DNA from 2 places in the Pseudoalteromonas undina genome. Region 2 is predicted to be linked to the other one. Evidence: predicted binding sites of a transcription regulator. Region 2 holds the regulator's gene; the other holds the start of a gene.
The links. The regulator LexA, encoded in region 2, represses DNA repair genes until DNA is damaged. The targets are predictions, from matches to a motif close to TACTGTATNNNNATACAGTA.
Positions count from the first base shown of each region.

Region 1: the regulator LexA is predicted to act here: its motif matches at 8,736-8,755, upstream of ruvC (crossover junction endodeoxyribonuclease RuvC).

Region 1 is NZ_AHCF03000003.1:1,711,505-1,724,167, reverse strand. It holds gene PUND_RS11560 (EAL domain-containing protein) at 1-619, opposite strand, end outside; gene PUND_RS11555 (response regulator) at 643-1,065, opposite strand; gene PUND_RS11550 (PAS domain-containing sensor histidine kinase) at 1,062-2,543, opposite strand; gene PUND_RS11545 (hypothetical protein) at 3,380-4,276, shown strand; tRNA gene PUND_RS11540 (tRNA-Pro) at 4,651-4,727, opposite strand; gene PUND_RS11535 (arylesterase) at 4,844-5,467, opposite strand; gene PUND_RS11530 (ABC transporter ATP-binding protein) at 5,468-6,181, shown strand; gene PUND_RS11525 (ABC transporter permease) at 6,171-8,672, shown strand; gene ruvC (crossover junction endodeoxyribonuclease RuvC) at 8,805-9,329, shown strand; gene ruvA (Holliday junction branch migration protein RuvA) at 9,332-9,949, shown strand; gene ruvB (Holliday junction branch migration DNA helicase RuvB) at 9,957-10,964, shown strand; gene tolQ (protein TolQ) at 11,855-12,559, shown strand; gene tolR (protein TolR) at 12,546-12,663, shown strand, end outside.
Region 2 is NZ_AHCF03000003.1:2,301,032-2,313,694, reverse strand. It holds gene PUND_RS14345 (NnrS family protein) at 1-447, shown strand, start outside; gene hmpA (NO-inducible flavohemoprotein) at 468-1,649, shown strand; gene PUND_RS14335 (endonuclease) at 1,657-2,310, opposite strand; gene PUND_RS14330 (hypothetical protein) at 2,402-3,112, opposite strand; gene PUND_RS14325 (hypothetical protein) at 3,308-3,688, shown strand; gene PUND_RS14320 (PaaI family thioesterase) at 3,690-4,133, opposite strand; gene PUND_RS14315 (M12 family metallo-peptidase) at 4,284-5,774, opposite strand; gene lexA (transcriptional repressor LexA) at 6,079-6,696, shown strand; gene coxB (cytochrome c oxidase subunit II) at 7,172-8,314, shown strand; gene ctaD (cytochrome c oxidase subunit I) at 8,314-9,906, shown strand; gene PUND_RS14295 (cytochrome c oxidase assembly protein) at 9,906-10,436, shown strand; gene PUND_RS14290 (cytochrome c oxidase subunit 3) at 10,472-11,347, shown strand; gene PUND_RS18455 (DUF2909 domain-containing protein) at 11,247-11,558, opposite strand; gene PUND_RS14280 (SURF1 family protein) at 11,571-12,311, shown strand; gene PUND_RS14275 (hypothetical protein) at 12,301-12,663, shown strand, end outside.

The DNA of each region.
Region 1 (12,663 bases), 590 kb from region 2:
GTCTTTGGGCAATAGTTTTCAAAACGAAGTCACCGGTTTCGTGACCGTATTTGTCATTAATGGGTTTAAAATTATCTAAATCTAAATAGGCAACGGCGAGCTTTTGCTTAGATGTAATGGCTTGTTGGAGTTGATCAATTAAAATTGGGCGGCTTGCTAAGCCTGTTAGGCTATCGTAATGTGCCATGTTATGAAGTTTTTTTTCTAAGCTTGCGCGTTGAATGGAACTAGATATAGAGTGTATCAACTGATCGCTTTTTAATTGGTTTTTAAGTAAATAATCGCTTGCCCCTAGGCGCATAGCTTCTGCTGCTATTTTTTCATCCCCTAAGCCCGTGATCATAATCACAGCACAGTGGTTATTTACAGACTTTCTAATATTATCCAGCAGAGTAAGCCCCGATCCGATACCTAATCGGTAATCAACTATGACGCAATCAAATTCCCTATGCTCAAGGTAAGACATAGAGCTTTCAATAGAAGATGCTTCTGAAATTTTAGCCTGTATATTAGAGCGAGATATCATACGGCGTATTTGTTCTCTATCAACCGCATCGTCATCAACAATGAGTAGTTTAATACTGTCGCAGGTGTCAAAATTATCTATTGAAGTTATCATATCCATATCTCTTGCAAAGTGGCTTATTCAAGCTCAACGGCATGTATATAAGCATCCATAAGTGTCGCTAATTTGGCAAACTGCGGGCCAATTGCATGTTTAACCATGTAACCTGCTACGTTATTATGGTACGCGCGAGTACGATCGTTATCCTCATTGGAGGTCGTGAGTATAAATACAACGGTATCGTTTAATTTTTCATCTTTACGAATATGCTCTAAAAATTCAAAGCCATTCATCACTGGCATATTCAGGTCTAGCAATACTAAGTAGGGCTCTGATATTTCTTTTTGTTGCGCTTTTTCTCGTAACGCATCTAGTGCCAGCTTTCCGTTTTGTTTCCAAATTATTTTAATTTTAGGATCCACTTTTTTTAGGCTTCTTGTAACGGCTTCCGCGGCAACATCGTCGTCCTCAACAAGCAGTATAGATAGATTTTTGATCATAAATTTTCTTTCCTTGCAAAGCGAGGCCACCACACATGAAATGTAGACCCTTTTTGCGGTTCATTTGAGCTTACTGAAATGCGCCCACCATGAGCTTGTGCCAAACGCCGACTAATAGACAGCCCAATACCTGAGCCCGACTTATCATCAGAGGTTGTTTGAAACAAACTAAAAATACGCTCGTAAGCCTCTGGTGGAATACCGGGGCCATCATCAGTCACAGTGATATGGCAAAGCGTATTTTCTGCTACACAACGAATCTCTATAGTTCCCTCTTTACTGTCGTGGTGTTTAATAGCGTTACTTAATAAATTGCGGACCACGGTTTCAAGTGGCGTCCATGCAGTGACGATGGTATCTAATTGAATGTCTTTATGAAGCTTCATTCCAGCCGGTAAATCTAACAGTTCGGTAACGTTAGAAATTAACTTATGCATATCGATTACTTGAGTATCTAGAGTGGCTTTGCCTGCTCTTGCATAGGCCAATAAATTATCTATTAACGTCTCCATTTTATGAATACGATCATCAATACGTGTTAAGTTATATTCGACTTCAGGCGTGGTAGTGCCCAAATCTTCTTTTATCCATTCAATTAAGTTTGAAATACCCCGCAATGGAGAGCGTAAATCATGAGAAGCTACATAGGTAAACTCCTTCAAACTTGTGTTATTTTCTTTTAACTCGGTTTCCATTCGTTTTCGTTCTGTTATATCTAACAACGACACAAATACCATGTCTTCGTCATTGGTGTTTATAAAAGGACTCAGGCCCACTTCAACTGGGAATTCTTTTCCGTCTTTGTGTAAGGCGGTTAAATCTCTGCCTACTCCCATACTTCTGACACTGGGTTCACGATGAAATGAATGGCGAAGTGCTGAATGGTGCCCTTGATAGCGATGCGGTAATAGCATTTCCATTTTTTTATCGAGTAATTCTATTTCACTGTAGCCAAAAGATTTACATAACGATTGATTAACCGCTTGAATAATGCCCGCTTGGTCTACTATTAACACACCATGAGGTGCAGCTTGAATAGAGCGTTGAAACATATTGTTAGCGCGCAGCCTTTGCGATATATCAACCAGTGTGGCTAAAACTAACTCTTGTTGTCCGTGTATCGGGTTTAAACCTATTTCGATTGGGATTTGCTTACCATTTTTTTGACTCGCAAATAACTCACGGCCTTCACCCATTAATCGTTTTCGAGGGTTAGCAAAAAACTGACTCATCAAGTGGGTATGGTTCGCTTTAAATTGCGCTGGAAGTAAACTATCTATATTCTTCCCTATTAGTTCTGAGTCCTCATAGCCCAGTATTTCAGATAGTTGACTATTGGCAAAAAGGATCTGAGCATCGGTATTGACTACCATTGCCCCCATGGGTAAACAACTAACTAGTTGAGCTAAAAAGGCTTCGTCCATATTTACATTTGAACTAGGTGAATTAGATTTTTTATTTACTTTTTTAAGGTCCATCAAGCATCCCGCAAGTAAATGTAGTTCCTATAATATAGTAATAGTCGAACAAGTATTGAACAGCAAATTTAGAGGAAGATCATGTTATTTAAATGCTTATTTTAATAGTTTCTTCTTATATTTTAGCGAGTCATTATGGTTGAAAAAGGTGCATTGATTTATTTAGTTTTGGGTGGGGAGTGTTAACTTTAGTGCTTACTAAATATAGTTAGTGTTTAAATAATCTTACTCTCTATTGCAAAGACTTCAAAAATGCTGATTTCGTACTGTGTCTACGCTAGTGTGTTACTTGTTTCCAGGCGCTATGGTAGCGCTTGAAGAAAAGTTAAAACAAAACGTGCTTAAAAACATCACCATTGTGAGTAACACTTTAGCTTTGCTTTTATATAAACCAACTAAAGTGATCAAGCTTAAAGAGTTCTAACAAACACCTATTTATGTGTACCACTGGCAACCAAAATAAACTTTGCTTTAAGTCTTAATACAAACAGCAGCAGCTTTGTCGCGATTTTTAATTGCGTTACTTATTGGCGCAATAAGCTAATGTAGTGGTTTTTAAAAATGCTAATTTTATATAAGTTTCGAAGATAGTTAAGAGTGATAACAGTGCTATGAAATTAAGATAGAATCCCTTTATTTTTCTATTTTGGAGAGTAGGCTATAGTGTGAAATTAAAAGCTAATTAATTCAATAAAATGGAGCATGTTAGTCTATTTAGTTAAATGTAGGGTTAAAAAGTTAGTGAGTTAAAAATGAGTATTTGTACCCCTTTTGTTGATTTTTATTTTAAATATATTTATCTTAAACTTTAAAGTAGTGCAGATTAAGGACAATAAATGAAAAAGGTAATTTTCGCATCTCTTCTATCTATTTTTTCTACCTCAACGATAGCTAATGAACAATCTTTAACAACAGAGTGTTCAGCTTGTTTTTCTTATGAGCAGTTTAAAACTTCAGCGAAGTCAAATGCTCAGCTTGATAAAACCCGCGATGTTTACGTAATGAATCTAGAAGCATTAACTATTAAAAAGTTCGAAGTTTCAAAAAGGTTTAGCGGTTACAGAACCATTCCTGGAACTGGTTCTGTAACCGATGGGCGTGGAGGGAAGATGAAAGGTATAAAAGTACCTACATATTCAGTCACTGTTAAAGACCATAATGTAGAACAAAGTGTTTTAAATAATTTCTACAATTTATCTGATGCTAAGAAGCAAGTAATGATGTCTGTACAATCACTTAAGGCTGATGAAGTGCCGTCTGAAATCGCAGGAAGCGTATGGGATTTAGTTGGTTCAAGCTCTATTCAAAATAAAGTTGCAAGACATTATAATGGAAATACTAATCTCAGGAATGACCTTACTAATTTTGCAAACGCAACAGACAAAGTCTCAGGATTGTTAAATGTAGACAAGATTATGGTGCAAGTTAGCTTTAGTGATGGAAGTACCGCAATTTTTTCTCTATATGCAGTGATTAATGGGGATTTAATTTGGGATTTTGAACGTGGTACCGACGTCGATTTAAATAAAGTAAAGCCTAATTTCGATACTAAAAACGCTGAATCTTATGATTTTAACAAGGGTGGAGCTGATGTATTTGTCGATTTCTATAATGCGGCAAAACGAGCTGGAGTGTCTTTTACTTCAACTTCTAGTGAGGGGGCTCAGACTGGAGGGAGAGTCACTTGTGCAACCAAAAATCTTGATAAATATATTTGTACATACACTAGATAAAATTTACTATACAAATTATAGAACGATCTAGCCCTTAGGTCGTTTTTTTAACAGAATTGTTCTTTAACTATATAGAGCAAAAGAGTTAAGCCTAAACTTCAGGCATTACGGCTACTTAGCATCTACTCATAACAGCATATCAACGAACTTAAGCCAATACATCAAAAATTAAAAGTAGGTATGTGCTTCTTTATTTTTTGAAAAGTATTTAACTGTGGCGTCACATAATCTAAATACCTCTGAAATCAAAAAGCAGGAATAATTTTAATAGATTAGTTAGTGCGATAAATGTGCGATATTTTTTTGTATTAAATTAGGTAGTACGAAAGGAAAGCAGTTTTTATTGAATAAATAGAATTATGAAAGGATTTAAATGGTCGGTATGGAGAGATTCGAACTCTCGACCCCTGCCACCCCATGACAGTGCGCTACCAAGCTGCGCCACATACCGACTTCGATAGCAATAGTACGTGTATTTATAAAAAAATCAATAAGCTTTTGTTTGTTTGGATGTTTATTGCGCAAACGCTTAGTTTTAAGCGCCTGCGCAGGAGACTCTTTACGGCCCTAGTCTTTATTTAACCACTGGTTGATCGTGTTATACATTTCATCTCGTAGTATTGGTTGAGCAGTTTTGTTAGGGTGTAAGTTATCGTTTTGCATTAGCTCGCTTTTTCCTGCTACTTTAAGCACAAAAAACGGCATTAAATGCGAGTTAGTGGCTTCACTAACACTGGTAAAGCTATCGGTGAACATTTTACTGTATCGTGGGCCATAGTTAGGTGGAATATATATTTCCATAAGTGCGGTTTGTGCATCTGCAGCTTGGCTTTTTTCAATTAAAGCGGTTAAGTTAGTTTGCATTTTAGTGATTGGAAAACCGCGCAGGCCGTCATTAGCACCGAGCTCAATAAGTACGTGAGTTGGTTGATATTGCTCAAGTAGCGCGTCTAATCGGCGCAATGCACCGCCGGTGGTTTCGCCGCTAATACTGGCATTTACTAAGTTGATATTGCGTTGCTCGTCATCGTATTTATCTTGTAACAATTGCACCCAGCCTTGTTCTTGTTTTAAGCCATAGGCTGCGCTTAAACTGTCACCAAGTATTAAAATCGTGTTGTTAGCTGCCGCGTGTAGTGGGTTAATAACTAAAAATAAAATGAATACACAACGTAGGATTGAATGAGTCATATGTCAGCGCTTTCTCAATTAAATATAATTCAAGTAAATGGTTTGTCTAAAGTGGTTTCCACCTTCGAAGGTGAGTTGTCCATCCTCAGCGACATCAGCTTTAATGTCAAGCATGGTGAGTCTGTTGCTGTTGTTGGCACATCGGGTTCTGGTAAGTCTACATTATTGAGCTTGCTAGCAGGGCTTGATACCGCCAGCAGTGGCGAGGTAATGTTAGATGGTGAGCCTTTGCACAAGTTAGATGAAGAAGCGCGAGCAGCACTGAGAGCCGCTAAAGTCGGTTTTGTATTTCAGTCTTTCATGTTGGTGCAAAGTTTAACCGCACTTGAAAATGTGATGCTACCTGCCGAGCTTGCAGGTGAACATGATGCTAAAGAGCAAGCGCTCGCGTTACTTGAAAAAGTTGGCCTGAGCCATCGCATTGATCATTACCCGTCGCAGTTATCTGGTGGTGAGCAACAACGTGTTGCGATTGCTCGTGCATTTGTGGGTTCGCCTAAAATACTGTTTGCCGACGAGCCATCAGCTAACCTAGATAGCAAAAACGGCCATATGATTGAGTCGTTATTATTTGATTTAAATAAGCAAAATGGCACAACGCTTATTTTAGTTACCCACGATGAAGCTCTGGCGCAAAAGTGTGAACGTATTATTCAGATTGAAGCCGGTGAGCTGGTTCACAATTCAACTGAGGAAATGGCAAATGTGGGCTAAATTAGCACTTAAACTATTTTCTCGAGAGTTTCGCCGTGGTGAACTAACCGTCATAAGTGCTGCCATCGCTTTAGCGGTGCTAACGGTGCTTACTTTATCTATGGTGACTGAGCGAATCGCACAAAGTATTGCACAAAAAAGCAGTGCCTTTATTGCCGCTGATAGGGTATTGGCCAGCAACCATGCCATAGATACCGCTTATATTACTCAAGCTAAACAGCAAAACCTTGAAACAGCGCAAATGGTGTATTTTGACACTATGCTGTTTGCAAACGATGAAATGCAATTTAGCTCAGTAAAAGCTGCGTCAAACAGTTACCCGCTTAAAGGCCAGTTAAAGGTTAAGTCGGGCTTAAACGCCGAAACAGAAGTTGCCCCAGGGGCACCAACCCCCGGTAACGTGTGGTTAAGTGAGTCGGTTTTTTATAGTTTAAATATAAACGTAGGCGACCAAGTTGAGCTGGGTGCTGCGTTATTCAATGTGGAAAAGGTGATTGTTGAAGAACCCGATGCGCCGTTTAATGTGTTCTCTAGTAGCCGCAGGGTACTTATTAATATTGACGACGTACCAAAAACTGAAGTAATACAGCCTGGTAGCCGTGTATTTTACCGCCAGTTGTATGCAGGCGATGAAAGCGACATAAATAGTTTTTACGATTGGCTAAAACCGCAACTTAAAGAAAACCAAAATTGGTATGGTGTTAAAGACCGCCAATCGCCTATTTCAAATAGCTTAAATAGAGCTGAAAGCTTTTTGTTATTAGCCGGTTTGCTAGGGATTATTTTAGCCGCGGTTGCTATTGCAGTTTCGGCTAAGCGCTATTGTGAGCGTCAATACGACCCAGTCGCAATGATGAAAACCTTAGGCGGCAGCCGCGATATGATCCGTAAAATTTACCTTATGCACTTATTAATGGTATGTACCATGGCGGTAGTTGTTGGCCTAGCTATTGGCTATGGTTTGCAAGAGATGGCTACCGGTTATTTAGCTAAAAGTATGGGTACCGAACTGCCCATGGCTGGTTTTAAACCTTGGCTGGTGGCGATTAGTACAGGGGTTATTTGTGCGGTTATGTTCTCTATTAAGCCACTTTTAGATTTATTTGATATTCCACCGCTCAGAGTACTTCGCCGTAACTTAGGTGATCGCCTTGCGGTAAGTAAAATTCATTTAGGGCTAAGTGCACTCACCGTGTTTTTATTAATGTGGTTATTTAGTAATAACATAAAAATTACGCTTATTTTGTTTGTCTCAACGCTTGCGCTTATTTTGGTGTTATTTTTAATCTCTAAGTTAATATTTGGCGGTGGCCGCAAGCTTGGCTTAAAGCCGGGTAACAGCTGGTCTTTGGCTATTGCGTCTATTCAAAAGCGCGCCAATGTTAATGCAGTACAGTTAATTAGTTTTTCGTTAGCGATTAAATTACTATTATTTTTAATTGTGCTTAAAAACGATATTATTTCTGATTGGCAGTCACAATTACCAAGTGATGCACCTAATGCTTTTTTAGTGAATATTACGCAAAATGAACTGGACCCAGTTAATGAATATTTAGCACAAAAAGGCATTCAGGTGTCGGAGTTTTACCCGACTATTCGTGGTCGCGTAAATGCCGTCAACGGTGAAGCGGTTGCGCGTGAAGTGTCACTGCAAGATAACGAGAAAAAAGACGAAGAAGCCCGCTCAGGCATTGGCCGCGAGCTCAATTTAACCTGGCTTGACGAAGTCCCTTCGCAAAATGACATTATCGATGGCCAGTGGTTTGGCGATGACGCCGTTGCCGAGGCCTCACTGGAAGAGTCAATGATGCAGCGCCTCGATGTTAAATTAGGCGATACTCTTACATTTTTAATCGGTGCGCAGTCGTTCGATGCTAAAATAACCAGTGTGCGAAAAGTAAATTGGGCCACACTCAAGCCTAACTTTTTTATTATTTTAAGCCCAGATGTACTTAGCGACTTTCCGGCAACCTATATTTCATCGGTACGCATTGAACCTGAGCAAAAGCGCGACTTTAGCCAGTTATTACGTACATACCCCACCATTACAGCAATTGATGTAGATAATTTTGTTAAGCAAATACAATCGACTATTGAGCAAGTGTCGTTAGCCATTGGTTTTGTATTGGCTATTGTGGTGTTATGTGGTGCGTTGGTACTAATATCGCAGGTGCAAGCAAGCTTAGGTGAGCGCATGCAAGAAATTGTGATATTGCGTACATTAGGCGCTAAAAGTCGATTAATAAAAAATGCTACTTTATATGAGTTTTTATTGCTTGGCGGTTTAGCCGGACTGGTCGCTGCATTTTTCAGTGATATTGCACTGTTAATAGTGCAGCAGCAAATGTTTGATTTGGCGGGTAAGCTGCATCCAAATATTTGGATTATTGGCCCCGTTGCTGGTGGCGTGTTTGTAGCAGGTTTAGGTTATTTTATGATTGCCCGTACGCTCAAACAAAACACCCAAGGCTTAGTGCGCGCATTGGCGTAAACTTTTTGGCCAAATAGAGTTTAAATGCCTACTTTTTAAGTAGGCATTTTTGTTTTGGCTTGGTACTGGTAATTTATACAGTGCTCTGGCATTATTAGCATTATTAATAAATAACAATAATGAGAGTGCTGTTTGGCCATTATTTTAGGGATCGATCCGGGCTCGCGTTTAACGGGTTACGGTGTGGTTGCGCACCAAGGTGCTAAGTTTACATACTTAGGCAGTGGCTGTATTAAATTAGCCGATCATGACTTTCCCACCCGACTTAAAATGATCTACCAAGGTATTACGCAGCTTATAGAGCAGTTTTCGCCTGAAACCTTTGCCATAGAAAAAGTATTTATGGCACATAACCCCGATTCTGCTTTAAAACTTGGTCAAGCTCGTGGTGCTGCCATTGTGGGGGCCTCTATGGCCGACTTACCAGTGTTTGAATATTCAGCACGACAAATAAAGCAAGCCGTGGTGGGTAACGGTGGAGCAGATAAATCGCAAGTACAACATATGGTTAAAAATATACTTAAACTGCCAGGTACGCCACAAGCCGATGCAGCAGATGCACTCGCGATTGCGATTTGCCATGCTCACTCTGAACAAAACTTAATAAAACTAGCGGGTAGCGCAAGCAAAACCGTTAGAGGACGTCTAAGGAAATAACAATGATAGGTCGCTTAAACGGCGTGTTAGTTGAAAAACAGCCCCCAGAAATATTATTAGAAGTGAGTGGCGTTGGCTACGAAGTACAAATGCCAATGACTTGTTTTTACGATTTACCCAAAGTGGGCGACAACGCCATTGTATACACTCACTTTGTAGTGCGCGAAGACGCACAGTTATTGTTTGGCTTTAATAATAAAACCGAACGTGCCTTATTTCGAGAGCTGTTAAAAGCCAATGGTGTAGGGCCTAAATTGGGTTTAGCTATTTTGTCGGGTATGTCGGCGCAGCAGTTTGTAAGTTGCGTAAATAATGAAGACGCTACGGCCTTGGTTAAACTGCCAGGGGTAGGTAAAAAAACCGCCGAGCGATTAGTGCTCGAAATGAAAGACCGATTAAAAAATTGGGGCAACGACTTATTTACCCCATTTAGCGACAGCGCCGTAATAGAGCCTGCGAGCAATGCAACTATAGCTAATAATGCGGCCGATGATGCGGTTTCGGCGTTAGTGGCGCTCGGTTATAAATTGCCACAAGCGCAAAAAGCAGTAAAATCAGTAAGCAAACCCGATATGTCGACTGAGGTTCTAATTAAAGAATCTTTGAAATCAATGCTGTGAGTAAATTATGATCGAAGCTGATCGCTTAATAGATGCTGCTGAAAAAACCAATGAAGACACCATAGATCGTGCTATTAGGCCTAAGTTACTGGCCGATTATCGTGGTCAGCCGCATGTTAAGCAACAAATGGAAATATTTATTGAAGCTGCGCGTAGCCGCAGTGAAGCGTTGGATCATTTATTAATATTTGGCCCGCCAGGCTTAGGTAAAACCACGCTTGCTAATATTGTAGCCAACGAATTAAATGTAAACATTAAAACCACCTCTGGCCCTGTGCTTGAAAAAGCCGGCGATTTAGCTGCATTGCTTACTAATCTTGAAGAAGGTGATGTACTGTTTATTGATGAAATTCACCGCTTAAGCCCACAAGTAGAAGAAATACTTTACCCTGCAATGGAAGATTACCAGCTCGATATAATGATAGGTGAGGGGCCTGCAGCACGCTCTATTAAGCTTGATTTACCTGCATTTACCTTAATTGGCGCAACCACGCGTGCGGGCTCATTAACCTCACCACTGCGTGACCGCTTTGGTATTGTACAGCGTTTAGAGTTTTATTCTGTTGAGGATTTGTCGCATATAGTGGGGCGCTCAGCGCATTACCTTGATTTAGAAATGTGTGACGATGGCGCGGCAGAAATTGCCAAGCGCTCTCGTGGCACACCACGTATTGCAAACCGTTTATTGCGCCGTGTGCGCGATTACACCCAAGTTAAATCAGATGGTACAGTTAATGCCGAGGTAGCTCAGCAAGCCCTCGATATGATTGATGTTGATAAAAGCGGCTTTGATTACATGGACCGCAAATATTTACTCGCCATTATTGAAAAATTTATGGGTGGCCCGGTTGGCCTTGACAACCTAGCGGCTGCCATAGGCGAAGAAAAAGAAACCATAGAAGATGTGATTGAACCGTTTTTAATTCAACAAGGTTTTATTCAGCGCACGCCTCGCGGACGAATAGTGTCGGATAATGCGTATCATCATTTTGGTTTACTTCCCAAGCAAAACTAATTAGCAGCTTGAGATAGATTTATTATCCAGAGTTTAGGGTAAATACTAAAGCCATTGCCTTTTTAACGACAGTGGCTTTTTTTATGCGCAAACATTACGTATTTTACTTTGCCAATAATTCACTGAGCGTTAAGACATATCAGGCTATTGTTCGACTGCTTATTTAGCCCGAGTTGAGATGGTTTGATAAATTGTAGGCAAAAAAAAGCCCGCAAAAAATGCGGGCAAACAACAAGTTTAAGGAAGTAATCTAGGGAACTACGTTTTACTTATTGAGGTCATACCCCAAGAAGTAAAAAAGTAATACGAAATAAATCATATTACGAGGAACTGGATTCAATGAAATAGCTTTCATTTAATGCGCTAGCTCGGTATGGGAGAATAATACCGAAGCGACACAATTTGTTCAAACTAGAAAATTTATATTTTCAGATTAAAAAAACTAATAGCAGCGGTTTTTTGTTTTTGCTTATTGTTGCATGTTAATTAATCATTAATTCTATAAGTTAATGAAATGCTTTGTTTATGTATATTAACATATTAACGTTCGGTATTAGTTTTACTATTACGTTAAGGTAAGCATGTGCTGGTTATGAGTGCTTATGCATTAATTTTGAATAAACAGCGCATTTTTGTCACTCTTTAGTGAAACTAAGCGTGCTTCCATAAAGCTTTGTTGTTATTTATTTATACAGTAGAACAAGAGTTAAGTAGTAAATATTGAGTAAAGCTGTTTTTTTAACGTTTTTTGTTGTCTATTCACAGCAATATCGTTGTCAGCAGTAAATACACTAGATACACTAGCAAAACTTTAATGGTGGCTAATGTATTGCTAAGTTACCTTACTCAAATAAATCAATTTGATGTTTTTAATTATTTAGGAGTTTAACGTGGGATCAGGGCTTAATTTTTTAGATCTAATTCTAGAAGCCAGTTTGCTTGTGCAATTAGTAATGCTAGCGTTGGTTGCTATGTCGGTTATGTCATGGGCTATTATTTTTCAACGTAAAAAAGCCATCTCTGACGCCTTAGCAAATGCCAAAAAATTTGAGCAACGTTTTTGGTCTGGTGTTGACCTAAGTAAACTATATAACGAAATTTCTTCTCGCGGTGGCCAGTCTGCTGGTATTGAGGCTTTATTTACCTCAGGCTTTAAAGAGTTTGCACGTCATAAAAAAAATACCTTTCAAAGTGCGGGCATTGTAATGGAAGGCACACACCGTTCAATGCGGGTTGCGCTTTCTCGCGAAATTGAAAAACTAGAATCAAGCTTATCGTTTTTAGCAACAGTTGGTTCAATTAGCCCTTACATCGGCTTATTTGGTACTGTTTGGGGTATTATGAATGCCTTTATTGCTCTAGGTGAAGTAAAACAAGCAACCTTACAAATGGTTGCTCCTGGTATAGCAGAAGCGTTAATTGCTACAGCAATGGGTTTATTTGCTGCAATTCCTGCTGTTATTGCTTATAACCGATTTGCTAATAAAGTTGAAAAGTTAGAATCTCACTACATTAACTTTATGGAAGAATTTGCCAATATCTTACACCGTCAAGCAGCTACCCAAATAGAGGCTCAAGCGAATGTATCATCGTAAAAAGCGTCGCCCAGTCGCAGAAATTAATGTAGTACCATACATTGATGTAATGTTGGTGCTGCTTATTATATTTATGGCCACCGCGCCGTTAATTACTCATGGTG
Region 2 (12,663 bases):
GCAGCGTTTTTGCATTTAGTTCGCGGTGTTTGCTGGTGGAACAAGCAAGTCCTAAAAGTCCCATTATTATGGTCGTTACACTTTGCGTATTTAGCTTTAGGTATAGGTTTAATGTTAGTGGCAATAAGTTTTTATAGCAGTGCAATACTGTTTAAAGATGCTCTGCATTTTATCACTATTGGTAGTATCGGCATGATGATTTTAGCCATGATGACACGGGTATCACTAGGACATACCGGTCGCTCACTTAGTATTCCTGGTTTTATGAATCTTGCATTTGCATTGGTGTTTAGTGCCGCAATTATTCGTGCTTTTCTCCCGTCTTTTATTGGGCCACACCTAGCTTGGCAGATCAGTGCTGTGCTTTGGTTACTGGCCTTTTTATTATTTTTAATTCACTGCACTCCTATATTAACGCGGCGTCGTGTTGATGGGCGTCGTGGTTAGTTCACCCATAGGAAACCAAAATGTTATCTGAAAAAACTATTGAGATTGTAAAAAGTACAGCTCCATTACTTGCAGAAGCGGGTACAGCCGTCACCGATCATTTTTATAAGCGCATGTTTAGCCATAACCCGGAACTTAAACATATTTTTAATATGACCAACCAAGAAACGGGTCGTCAGCAATTTGCATTATTTAATGCCTTGGCTGCGTATGCGCAAAATATTGATAATTTAGCCGTGTTAAAAGAGGCATTAGCTAGAATTAACCATAAGCATACCAGCTTGAATATTTTACCCGAACACTACCCTATTGTAGGGGCGCATTTGATCGGCACACTTAAAGAGCTTATTCCTGATCAGTTTACAGCTGATGTTGAATACGCATGGCGAGAAGCTTATAACCTACTGGCTTATATTTGTATTACCGAAGAAGCAGCGTTGTATGCACACAGTAAAAATAATCATGGTGGCTGGGTAGGTACACGGAAGTTTGAAATTACTCATAAACATGTTGAGTCTGAATTTGTAACCAGCTTTATCCTCACACCTTTAGACGGCAAAGCTGTTATTTCCCACAAGCCAGGACAATATCTTGGCATTAAAGTTAAGCCTGAGGGGGCAGAATATGAAGAGATCCGCCAGTATTCTATTTCGCAAAAGAGCAATGCTAAAAACTATCGTATTAGCGTTAAAAAAGAGTGCCAACCACAGCCTGGCGTGGTGTCTAACTATTTACACTCACTAGAGCAGGGCGCACGAGTAGAGCTATACCCACCAGCAGGTGATTTCTTTTTGAAAGATGCAACAAGCCCCGTTGTGCTTATTTCTGCAGGTGTTGGCCAAACCCCAATGATGGCTATGCTGCAAACGCTATTGAGCGACAATACTAATCAAGCGATTAGTTACTTACACGCGTGTGAAAATAGCTTTGAGTATTCATTTAAAGACTACCTAGCTCAGCAAACGGCTATGCATCCACAACTAAAAACCTTAACCTGGTTTAATCAAGGTGGTGGGGGATGTGATTACACAGGTCTTATGGATTTATCTGTGCTTGAAGCATCACTGCCTATTAGCGAAGGGGCATTTTATTTGTGTGGACCAGCTTCATTTATGGCTTATGTAAAAGGCCAACTACTTGACTTAGGTGTACAGAGCTCGAATATTCATTACGAAATATTTGGACCACACCAAGCATTATAAACATAAGTTACAGCTTTTTACTGTCGGTGTTTGCGGCATAAGCTTGTTGTTGCCACGCATTAAACAGCTTTTGTTGTTGATTTGATATTTTTAAACCATAAGTTTTTTGCATGTAAGCGTATGCATCGGCAATACGTTTACGTGCATAAACCGGAGGCTCTATAACGCGTTGTTTAAAATTAACCTTAACCTCACAGCGACCATATTGATTAGCATTTTGGGCTAACATGCCAAAGCGATAGTTTGAACGATCAGCGTTGATTTCACCGATTGCGGGAGCTAAATTGTTAATATCAGCTTCCATCATGCGAAACTTTGCACTTACTTTACGGCAATTTTTACGTCCACCATCTTGCCAGCATTGTAACTGATGACCGAACTCCCAAGCGGGTACAATATGTTCCCATTCTATTCGCAGAGCGCGTTGGTTCACGTTACCTGAGCGGGTAAATGTGTTGCGTGGCACATAACCACAATGGGTTGCATCGGGTACTAACTTTTTGCCTTTACGTTTTATGTCGCAACCACAATAGATACTTTTTGCATCCGTTGGTAAGGTTTTAATTAAGTGTTTTTTAGCACTGGAAAAACGAGTAAATTGCTCAGCATTAATAGTAAAGCTGATAACGCAAAGCAATAACGCAAAAATAAAATGCGGCATATCCTATCACTTTAGTGAACTACAGGAGCCGCGATTTTAAAGAGAATAACCTAAATGGTAAATCAGTTTTCTGTACAACCTGCTTAAAAACTCAGGATAGCTTACGTTTTCTTGTTCTTAATCGGATGTTTTGCAGTAATAAAATAAAACCAGTAAAACTAAAAAACACACTGCTGGCAGCAAAGCTAATGAGTAACGGGTTGTTAAAATCCTCGCGCTCATCGTAATCCATAATGTGTAGCATCCAAAAGAAGTCAAACACTCGCCAGATATTACTGCGAACTGTAATGAACTCGCCGTTATCAGCATTAAAATATAAGCTGGTACTAAGCATATCGTTAAAATTAACTTGCCAAATATTTTCTTTAAACCCGGCTTCTCTAAAACTGGTTGCCAGCTTTTTAGTGCTTATAACGTTTGCATTAATTAAAAGGTGAGCGTGGGCATTAGTGATTATTTGTGCCTTGCTTGGTGGTGAAAGTGGGTCGCCAGTTGTACCATTAAAACTATAGGTTTTACTCGCTGTAGTTACTGTAATTACTGGGGTATTTAAAAAGTGACTATAATTAATTTGCTGGGGTTGTGGTGTATTCGCAATAATTTTATCAAGTGAGGCTGTGTAATCGGCTTGGCTGAAAGGGTTTTCTAGTTGGCGGTTTGCAAGGTGTTTACCGTGTACTTTTTCAAGTGGCATGGCGCTCATAAATAAACCGCCAAGCAGCCATGCAAAAATTTGTATTACCAAAAAGTAGCCTAGCCATTTATGCAGCTTACGGGCTGTTTTAAAAATGCGTTTGTTCATTCGCTTTCTCTTATTATTATTTTTTGCAAGGCACCTAATGGAGTTAGCTACCATTAGGTTAATAGCTGTATTAACCGTTACTTTAATACTTGCAGCTTAATAAAGGAATTAAATAAATTATAAGCTGTTGATTTGGTATAAATGCAAAATTAGGTTAAAGTTTGCGGTGAAATTTAAGTGGGGTAACACAACTGTATGTCGGAAATTCAATTTTTAAATGTAGATCTAGAGCTCGAGTCAAAGCAAGATATTAGCGTATTAGTTGCTGATTTAAAAAAGGTCGCAACCATTTTACATTATGATAAAGACGAATACCGCCAACTGGCACGCATCGAAGTAGCTGGTGAAATAACCACACCTGATAAAGCAATTAATCACTTATGTGAACTAATTGAGTCGTGTTCACGCAATGCATTAAAGCAATGGTTAAGTTGTTCTCGTAGAACCTTTGATATGGGATTTGAGTCGGGTACGTCGCCAAAATGTTTTAATCAGGCCTTGCATGCAGATACCTTGTTACGCATATCTGCAATTGGCGCAGGCATAGAAGTTACTATTTACCCTCTGGAAAAGTAATTTAACCTTTTCGTTCGACTACGGCTGCGGTCATTCTTGATACGCAGCAAAGCTCATTGCGACTATTGGTTATTTTAATGTCCCAAACTGAGCTGCGTTTACCAATATGATAAGCCCTTGCGGTAGCCGTTAATGTGCCGTTGCGTGACGCTTTTAAGTGGCTTGCGCTGATCTCTTGCCCAACACAATAAAATCGACTGAAATCAACTACAAAGTTAGCGGCATAACTTGCTACGGTTTCAGCAAGGACCACATTGGCACCACCATGCACTATACCCATAGGGTTATGATGCTCTGGAATTGCCGGCATAGTGGCGACTAAGTAGTCATCTCCAATTTCACTGATTTCAATTCCCATGGTCTTCATGAGCGTGCCTTGGCCAGTGATCCCTTGATCTAATTGCTTACAAAACTCTAATGTAATTGGTTGGTGCCAAATGCTCATACTCGCTCCTAAAAGAATGTTTAAAAATATAAAATTGAGCTCATATTAAGGTGAAATTTAAATCTTGTCGTGAGTGATAGCAAATAAAATTTTTTTAGCTTAATTTAAGCAGGTAGCCATACTACGACGCCTGCTTATGTAGCTTGCTTATTATTGGTAACTAGCGACCAGTTCTACATTATTATAAGCATCAAAGCCTTTGAGCATGACAGAGTAATTTCCACTGCGAGTATCACTGCAGCTCTCATTATTGCCATTTCTATATGGGCGACAATCAAAATTATTTGTGGATGCCGTTTCGTTAAATTTTACATATATATCAGCATCACCACTACCACCTGATGTTCTAAAAGTAACTTGTGTTGCTTCACTTGGTACTGCAAATGTAAATAATTTTTCGCTATTCTTTGCGCCATTAACCATAATTGCTTGGTTATTTTGGAGTACATTGTCACCAGGAATTGGGGGGGTTGAAGATCTAAAGTTTGCAATAATAGGGTTAGTTAAGTTTAACACTCTGGCATTGTCATGTTCTGCCGAAGTCCCCATTACATCTCCATTGTATGATTTATTAGGGTTCGACCAGTAATTAATACGTGTACAATTACCTGGACAATTATATGCCATCACTGAACGCCATTGTGATTGAGGCTGTTGGTAACCATGTCCAAATGAATAAGGAGTTGTTGAAGGATCGTTTTCTGGATTATGGCGAGCGCCTTGTAAGTGCCCAATCTCATGACCAAAGGAATAGTAGCCCGTTGCACAATTATAATCGACCATAGCAAAAGCGCTTTGAGCATTAGCGCCAATGGCTTTGGCCTGGCCACAGTAACCATTGACATCATTTACTAATATAACTACATCTGCACCGAATTGATCGCGTAATGTATGTGCTTCATCCATATAACCATCGTTCTTAGCTGCTAAACGATTTAAATCAGTACTTGAGTTTGCAGCTTCAGTATAATTAATTTGGCTCATGTGGGCTATGCTAACAACTGCGTTGACGCCTGAGTTTTGATAACCTTGGTTGGTTTCAACAACCGCAAGATCAATTAAGCTATTTATATCCCCTGATTTTTGAGCTGCTGCTGGGGTATATAAAACTAATAAACTAATATTACTTTGCGTTTCGTTAGCCATTACCGATTGAGTGTTTTGAGCTATTAAAATTTGTTCACTCATAAACTCCAGGTGATTAGACTGTTTATAGTCGGGAGCATGTTCAGCTGGCTGCTTTTGGGGATCTAATTCAATGAAATTATGACCAGAGTGCTTATTTGGTTGTAATTTATATATCTGTTCACCTACTTTTACAGTACCCGAAATGCCTTTTGCAGATTTAATAAGTGTTATTTCGTCATCTTCTAAACTTTTACCAATCCAAATTAAGCTTCCCGTTGCTGACAAACTTGTTGAACTTTTTATAAATTCAATGTCGTTACCTTTAACAGGTAAAAGAAAGGTATTTGTGCTATTTGTGAGCTCAAAAAGAGGCTGGCCAAACTGTAATTGATTACTTGTTTGTGTGGCCACGCTTTGTGACTCATTAATATATTGCACTTCAAAAAGCGGAACTTGAGCTTGTGTATAGCCGCTGAATAGGAGTCCGATAAATAAAGGTGAGTATTTTTTCATTTCATAGTCCTTTTTGGTTTGTTTTGTCCACATAAAGTGTACACGCTAATATTTTTATTTCAATTAATTAACATTGCCACCTATTAAAATTAACTATTGTTGTAAATTTTAAGATACATTTTTTATTTTTACTGTTGATGGGTTGCTTTAATCAGTGCAAAAATAATTTTTAGTAGTTAAGAGCGGGTTATATCCTAATGCGATAAGCTAATTATTATCAGTGGAACTAACTTAATTTATATTTGCGATCTTAAAATAACTGTATATACTCACAGTTAATTGTACTGTATGGAAAACCAGTTGTATGCGACCATTAACGAAACGCCAAGCGCAAATACTCGAACTTATCAAAGTGTTTATTAAAGACACTGGTATGCCTCCTACACGTGCCGAGATTGCACAAACACTGGGTTTTAAAAGTGCAAATGCTGCAGAAGAACATTTAAAAGCACTGGCTAAAAAAGGTGTGATTAAAATGAAGCCGGGCGCGAGTCGGGGTATTCAGCTTGTTGAAGAAGAAGAGCCAGAGCAACTGGGCTTACCTTTAATTGGTCGAGTTGCTGCGGGTGAGCCAATATTGGCGCAACAGCATGTAGAAAGCCACTGTAAAATTGACCCTTTAATGTTTAAACCTGCGGCCGATTTTTTACTGCGTGTTAACGGCATGAGTATGAAAGATATTGGCATTATGGATGGCGACTTACTCGCTGTACATAAAACTCAAGTAGCTGAAAATGGTCAGGTTGTTGTTGCTCGAGTGGATGATGATGTTACGGTTAAACGTCTAGAAAAAGCCGGCAGAAAAGTATTACTGCATGCTGAAAATGACGAGTTTTCAGCTATTGAAGTAGACTTGGAGAATGAATCTTTCAATATTGAAGGTTTAGCGGTGGGTGTTATTCGTAACGCTGATTGGATGTGATATTTAAACATAACTTAGCGCTTAATATTGATTAGGCGCTGTTTTTACATGAATTATTTTTGTACGATATTGCTTGTGAATCGCTTTTTGTTATTTCAAAAAATCACTAAATACTTTATAGATAAACAAATTTATTCTAATTGTTTTAAATCATAAAACTTTATATTTTTTCCGCTGTTATTCAAGCTACCCCTTACCAACTCTGACTCTTAGATTAATTACCTCATTAGTTAATATTTTTTTGCTGCACTTTTTTAAGTAACCCCCTTGTTTATTTTTCATACTCACCTTGCTTATTGTTTATTTTTTAACTAGTTATTAAAGAGCTGGAATAAAAATAACTCACAGCCTTGTCGTTTTGAGCACACACATTTAGTAACTCCAGCACCCTTATAAAAAATAAAAATAACGAATGGGCGTTTAAGCCGTATGCCTCTTCGCTTTGCGTCAGCAATAGCATCAAAGGAGCCGTCACATGGGTAAGCTGAGTTCTTCCTTGTGGCTTATATTGTTAGTTTTTTCGCAAAATGTGCTTGCTAATAGCCAATATAATATGCGTAAAGGCGTAACTGATATAAGTAATAATGTATACCAACTGCACATGACCATATTTTTAATATGTTGTGTGATTGGGGTGATCGTGTTTGCCATTATGTTTTGGGCACTCATCCATCATCGCAAGTCTAAAGGGGCTGTCCCTGCCCAGTTTCATGAAAGTACCAAAGTAGAAATACTCTGGACTGCCATTCCTTTTGTCATCTTAATTGTTATGGCCATTCCTGCGACTAAAACGTTAATTGCCATGGAGGATACCAGCAAAGCTGATATCACCATAAAAATTACTGGATCACAGTGGAAGTGGCATTACGAGTATATGGGGGAGGACGTTGAGTTTTATTCAATGTTAGCGACTCCTCAAAATGAAATAACGAATCTTGCCGATAAAAACCCGAATTATTTACTCGAAGTAGATAAGCCGCTGGTGCTACCGATTAATCAAAAAGTACGTTTTTTAATGACTTCAGATGATGTAATTCACTCATGGTGGGTACCTGATTTTGCAGTTAAAAAAGATGCAAACCCTGGGTTTATTAACGAAACATGGACCAGTATTAATGAAGTAGGTACTTACCGCGGGCAGTGTGCAGAGCTGTGTGGTAAAGATCATGGCTTCATGCCTGTTGTGGTAGAAGCAAAAACAGAAGAAGACTTCAAAACGTGGTTGGCAGAAGCTAAACAAGCTAAACAAAAAGCGGCTGAAGCAGACGCTGCGTTATTAGATCAAGTGGTACCAAAAGAGGAGCTGATGGCTCTTGGTGAGCAAGTTTATATGGCGAGCTGTGCAGCGTGTCATCAACCTACAGGTTTAGGTTTGCCGGGTGTCTTTCCAGCACTTAAAGGCAGCCCAATAGTTATAGGTGATATCAAAGGTCATATCGATATCTTACTTCATGGTAAACCAGGTACAGCGATGCAGTCTTTCGCAAAGCAATTATCTATTAAGCAGATAGCAGCCGTTATTACTTATAAGCGTAACGCATGGGGTAATGACACCGGAGAGGTAATTCAACCAAGCGAAATACAAGCGGCACTGGATGCTGATGGGGAGGCTAAATAATGAGTAGCATTGCAGAACAACCTAATTCCAATGAGGCTCATCATGGCCATCAACCTGCAACAGGCTTTAAGCGCTGGTTATTTACAACCAACCATAAAGATATAGGAAGCTTATATTTAATTTTTTCTCTCACCATGTTTTTGATTGGTGGAGCAATGGCTATGGTTATTCGGGCTGAGTTATTTCAGCCGGGTTTACAATTGGTTGATCCTCACTTTTTTAATCAAATGACCACAGTACACGGTTTAATCATGGTGTTTGGTGCAGTAATGCCTGCATTTACTGGATTGGCAAACTGGATGATTCCGTTAATGATTGGTGCGCCAGATATGGCATTACCGAGAATGAACAACTGGAGCTTCTGGATTTTACCATTTGCGTTTTTGATTTTGTTAGCGTCACTGTTTATGCCTGGTGGCGGTCCTGCATTTGGGTGGACCTTTTACGCTCCGCTTTCCACCACTTATAGTAACGACAACACAGCAATGTTTGTATTTGCGGTACATATAATGGGTATCAGTTCGATTATGGGTGCCATTAATGTGGTGGTCACCATAGTGAATATGCGTGCTCCGGGTATGACATGGATGAAACTGCCGTTATTTGTGTGGACATGGCTGATCACGGCTTTTTTACTTATTGCAGTAATGCCGGTACTTGCTGGTGCAGTTACTATGGTACTCACCGATAAATACTTTGCGACCAGCTTCTTTGACGCCGCTGGTGGTGGCGATCCGGTAATGTTCCAGCATATATTTTGGTTTTTTGGTCATCCTGAAGTTTATATTATGATTTTGCCTGCCTTTGGCATTATCTCTACGATTGTTCCTACTTTTTCACGTAAAAAACTATTTGGTTATGCCTCTATGGTGTACGCCACTTCCTCGATTGCCTTGTTGAGCTTTATTGTGTGGGCGCATCATATGTTTACCACAGGTATGCCCGTGGCGGGTGAGTTGTTTTTTATGTACGCGACTATGTTGATATCGGTACCTACCGGCGTAAAAGTATTTAACTGGGTAGCAACTATGTGGCGTGGCTCTATTAGCTTTGAAGTGCCGATGCTGTTTAGTATCGCATTTATTGTGCTGTTTACTTTAGGTGGCTTTTCGGGATTGATGTTGGCGATCACACCTGCTGATTTTCAATACCACGACACCTACTTTGTAGTTGCACACTTCCATTATGTGCTGGTGACGGGCGCGGTATTTTCTATTATGGCGGGGGCTTATTATTGGTTGCCAAAATGGACCGGAAATATGTTCAATATTACTTTGGCAAAATGGCATTTTTGGTTGTCCTTGGTAAGTGTAAATGTGCTGTTTTTCCCAATGCATTTTGTGGGGTTAGCTGGTATGCCACGTCGAATTCCAGATTATGCACTGCAGTTTGCTGACTTTAACGCCATTATTAGTATAGGTGGGTTTGCCTTTGGTTTATCGCAATTACTGTTCGTTGTTGTTGTGTATAAATGTGCAAAAGGGGGCGATAAAGTGCCTGCAAAAGTTTGGGATGGGGCAGAAGGGCTTGAATGGGAAGTTGATTCACCAGCGCCATATCATACGTTCTCAACGCCGCCGGACATTAAATAATGACTCACTTGCCGTTATTAAAAAAGCTGGTGGTTATTTGCATTGCAATGTTTGCTTTTGCATTTGCCATGGTACCTATATATGACGTGTTTTGCGATATAACCGGGCTTAATGGTAAGCCCTCGCTAGAACAAGCACAGCAAAGTACCTTGGTTACTGAGAATAGAGAAGTTAGCGTTAGTTTTACCACCCATGCCCAAAGTGGTGCGCCTTTTGAGGTTAAATCTAAAGAATACAGTGTAGATGTAAAACCAGGGGCCATGCGTGAGGTTATGTTTAGCGCTAAAAACAACAGTAATGAAGACAAAGTGATGCAAGCGATACCCTCGGTAGCGCCGGGTAAAGCGGCTAAGTATTTACACAAAATAGCGTGTTTTTGCTTTGACCAGCAACCTTTGAAGGCTGGCGAGGAGTTAGAGTTTAAATTACTTTTTTATGTTGATACTGAGTTACCTAGTGATGTGGAGGAGTTAACTCTGTCTTATACCGTATTTGATATTAGCGAGAAGTTAGTAGCCAGTAATAACTAGCTTATAAAACTAGTGAAAAACTAGGAGCAAATGAAATGAATCAAAAATATGAACATTATTACGTACCTGATCAAAGCCCATGGCCAATAGTTGGCGCGGTGGCGCTATTTTTTATTGCGGTAGGGGCAGCCTTAACAGTTATGGATATGGGTAAAGAGGGAGGCAGTGGTGTTTACTTACTGTATGTGGGTATTGCCGTATTGCTTTATATGCTGTTTAGCTGGTTTAAAAATGTGATTGAAGAGTCGCATCAAGGTTTATATTCTGCACAAATGGATCGCTCATTTAGACAAGGTATGAGCTGGTTTATTTTTTCAGAAGTCATGTTTTTTATGGCCTTTTTTGGGGCCCTTTTTTATGCTCGCATGTTTTCTGTGCCTTGGCTTGGAGGCGCCGATAACAACGCCATGACTAACGAAGTGTTATGGCCTACTTTTGAGGCTGTGTGGCCATTGTTAAATACCCCAGGGGGCACCTCTACTCAAGCAATGGGTTGGCAAGGGTTACCACTGATAAATACCCTTATTTTATTGGCTTCGTCGGTAACTCTGCATTTTGCCCATGTAGCGATGGAAAATAACAAACGTACTCCACTTAAGGTGTTTTTAGGCGTAACTATTTTGCTGGGAGTATGCTTTTTAGGGCTCCAAGTAGAAGAATATATTTATGCTTATAATGACCTTAATTTAACCCTTGATGCGGGAATTTACGGTAATACCTTCTTTTTGCTAACCGGTTTTCACGGTATGCATGTCACCTTAGGTACCATTATTTTATTAATCGTTTTCCTACGGATTTTAAAAGGCCACTTTACAAAAAATAAGCACTTCGCGTTTCAAGCTGCGGCGTGGTACTGGCATTTTGTTGATGTTGTTTGGCTATGTTTGTTTGTTTTTGTATATGTACTGTAGTGGGCAAAGGTGATTGATTTGCCGTAATTAAACCGAGCTTTAGTGCGGCAATTACCATCACTAATACCACAACAGAAAATAACACTCGACGCCCTAAAAAGTGAGACATGGGGCGTCCATTGGTTTTTCCCGACACCATAATAAATAAAGCACGAAATAAATTAAACAATATAAATAATAACAGTAGAACAATAATAATTTTAATAATCACTGGATTTACCCTATGCAGTTAGTTGTATTTAACAAACAAAAGCTTAGCTCAATAATCACAGTTTGCCTGGTTGTTATTGTGGTATTAGTTTGTATGCGTTTAGGGTTTTGGCAATTACAGCGCGCAGATCAAAAGCAACAACAGCTTAATGCCATTGAAAATATTCAACAGCAAGGAGTTATGAGCTGGGCACAGTTGCAACAACTGCCAAAAGAGTGGAATAAAACCGGCGTATTAGTTTCGCTGAGTGGTTATTTTGATACCAATAATTATTGGCTGCTCGATAACCAAATTTATAATGGACAGGTTGGATACGACTTACTGACATTATTAAAATTACCTGATGAGTCGCGCTTTTTATTAGTTAATTTAGGTTGGGTAAAAGCTGGCCGATCAAGAGAAATCCTACCAAACGTGACAATACCTAGTGGTAAATTTACGTTAACGGCACAAATTAAAGAAGATAATTTAAGTGGCTTTACCTTAGCTAATAGCAATACTCAGTCAGATTTAGCTAAACGAATTCAAATCATTGATCTGCAATCACTCAGTAGCCAATCCCAGCGAACTTTAGTGGATTTTATGGCCTATCGCCAAGGCGACGAAGATGAGATTGCGGCCCCCCATTATGAAGCTGTTGTGATGAGTCCAGAAAAACATTATGCCTACTCAGTACAGTGGTTTTTAATTGCGATTGCCTGTGTGGTAGTTGCTATTTTTGCAAGCAAGAAGAGGATAGATAATGAAAAATAAACCCCTGTTGCTGTTTGTTGTATGCTGCGCTATCCCTTTAGTGCTGGCTTACAGCGCGTTAAAACTTGATTGGCTACCTACAGCAATTACTAATCATGGTGAGTTTTTAGAACGTGAAATAAAGCTAGACAATTGGCAGCAGCATAATCCAAAACAATGGACCATTGCTTTAAATTATTCAGCACAATGCGAAGAGCCTTGCTCGGAGCAGCTCGCTGCTTTAGATAATTTATATGTTGCCCTTGGCAAAAATCAACACAAAGTAGATATGGCGATAATGGGGAGACCCAAAGCTGCGAAGCCGCATTGGCATATGATTGCTGAACAACAACAATTAAAACCCGCGAGTTTA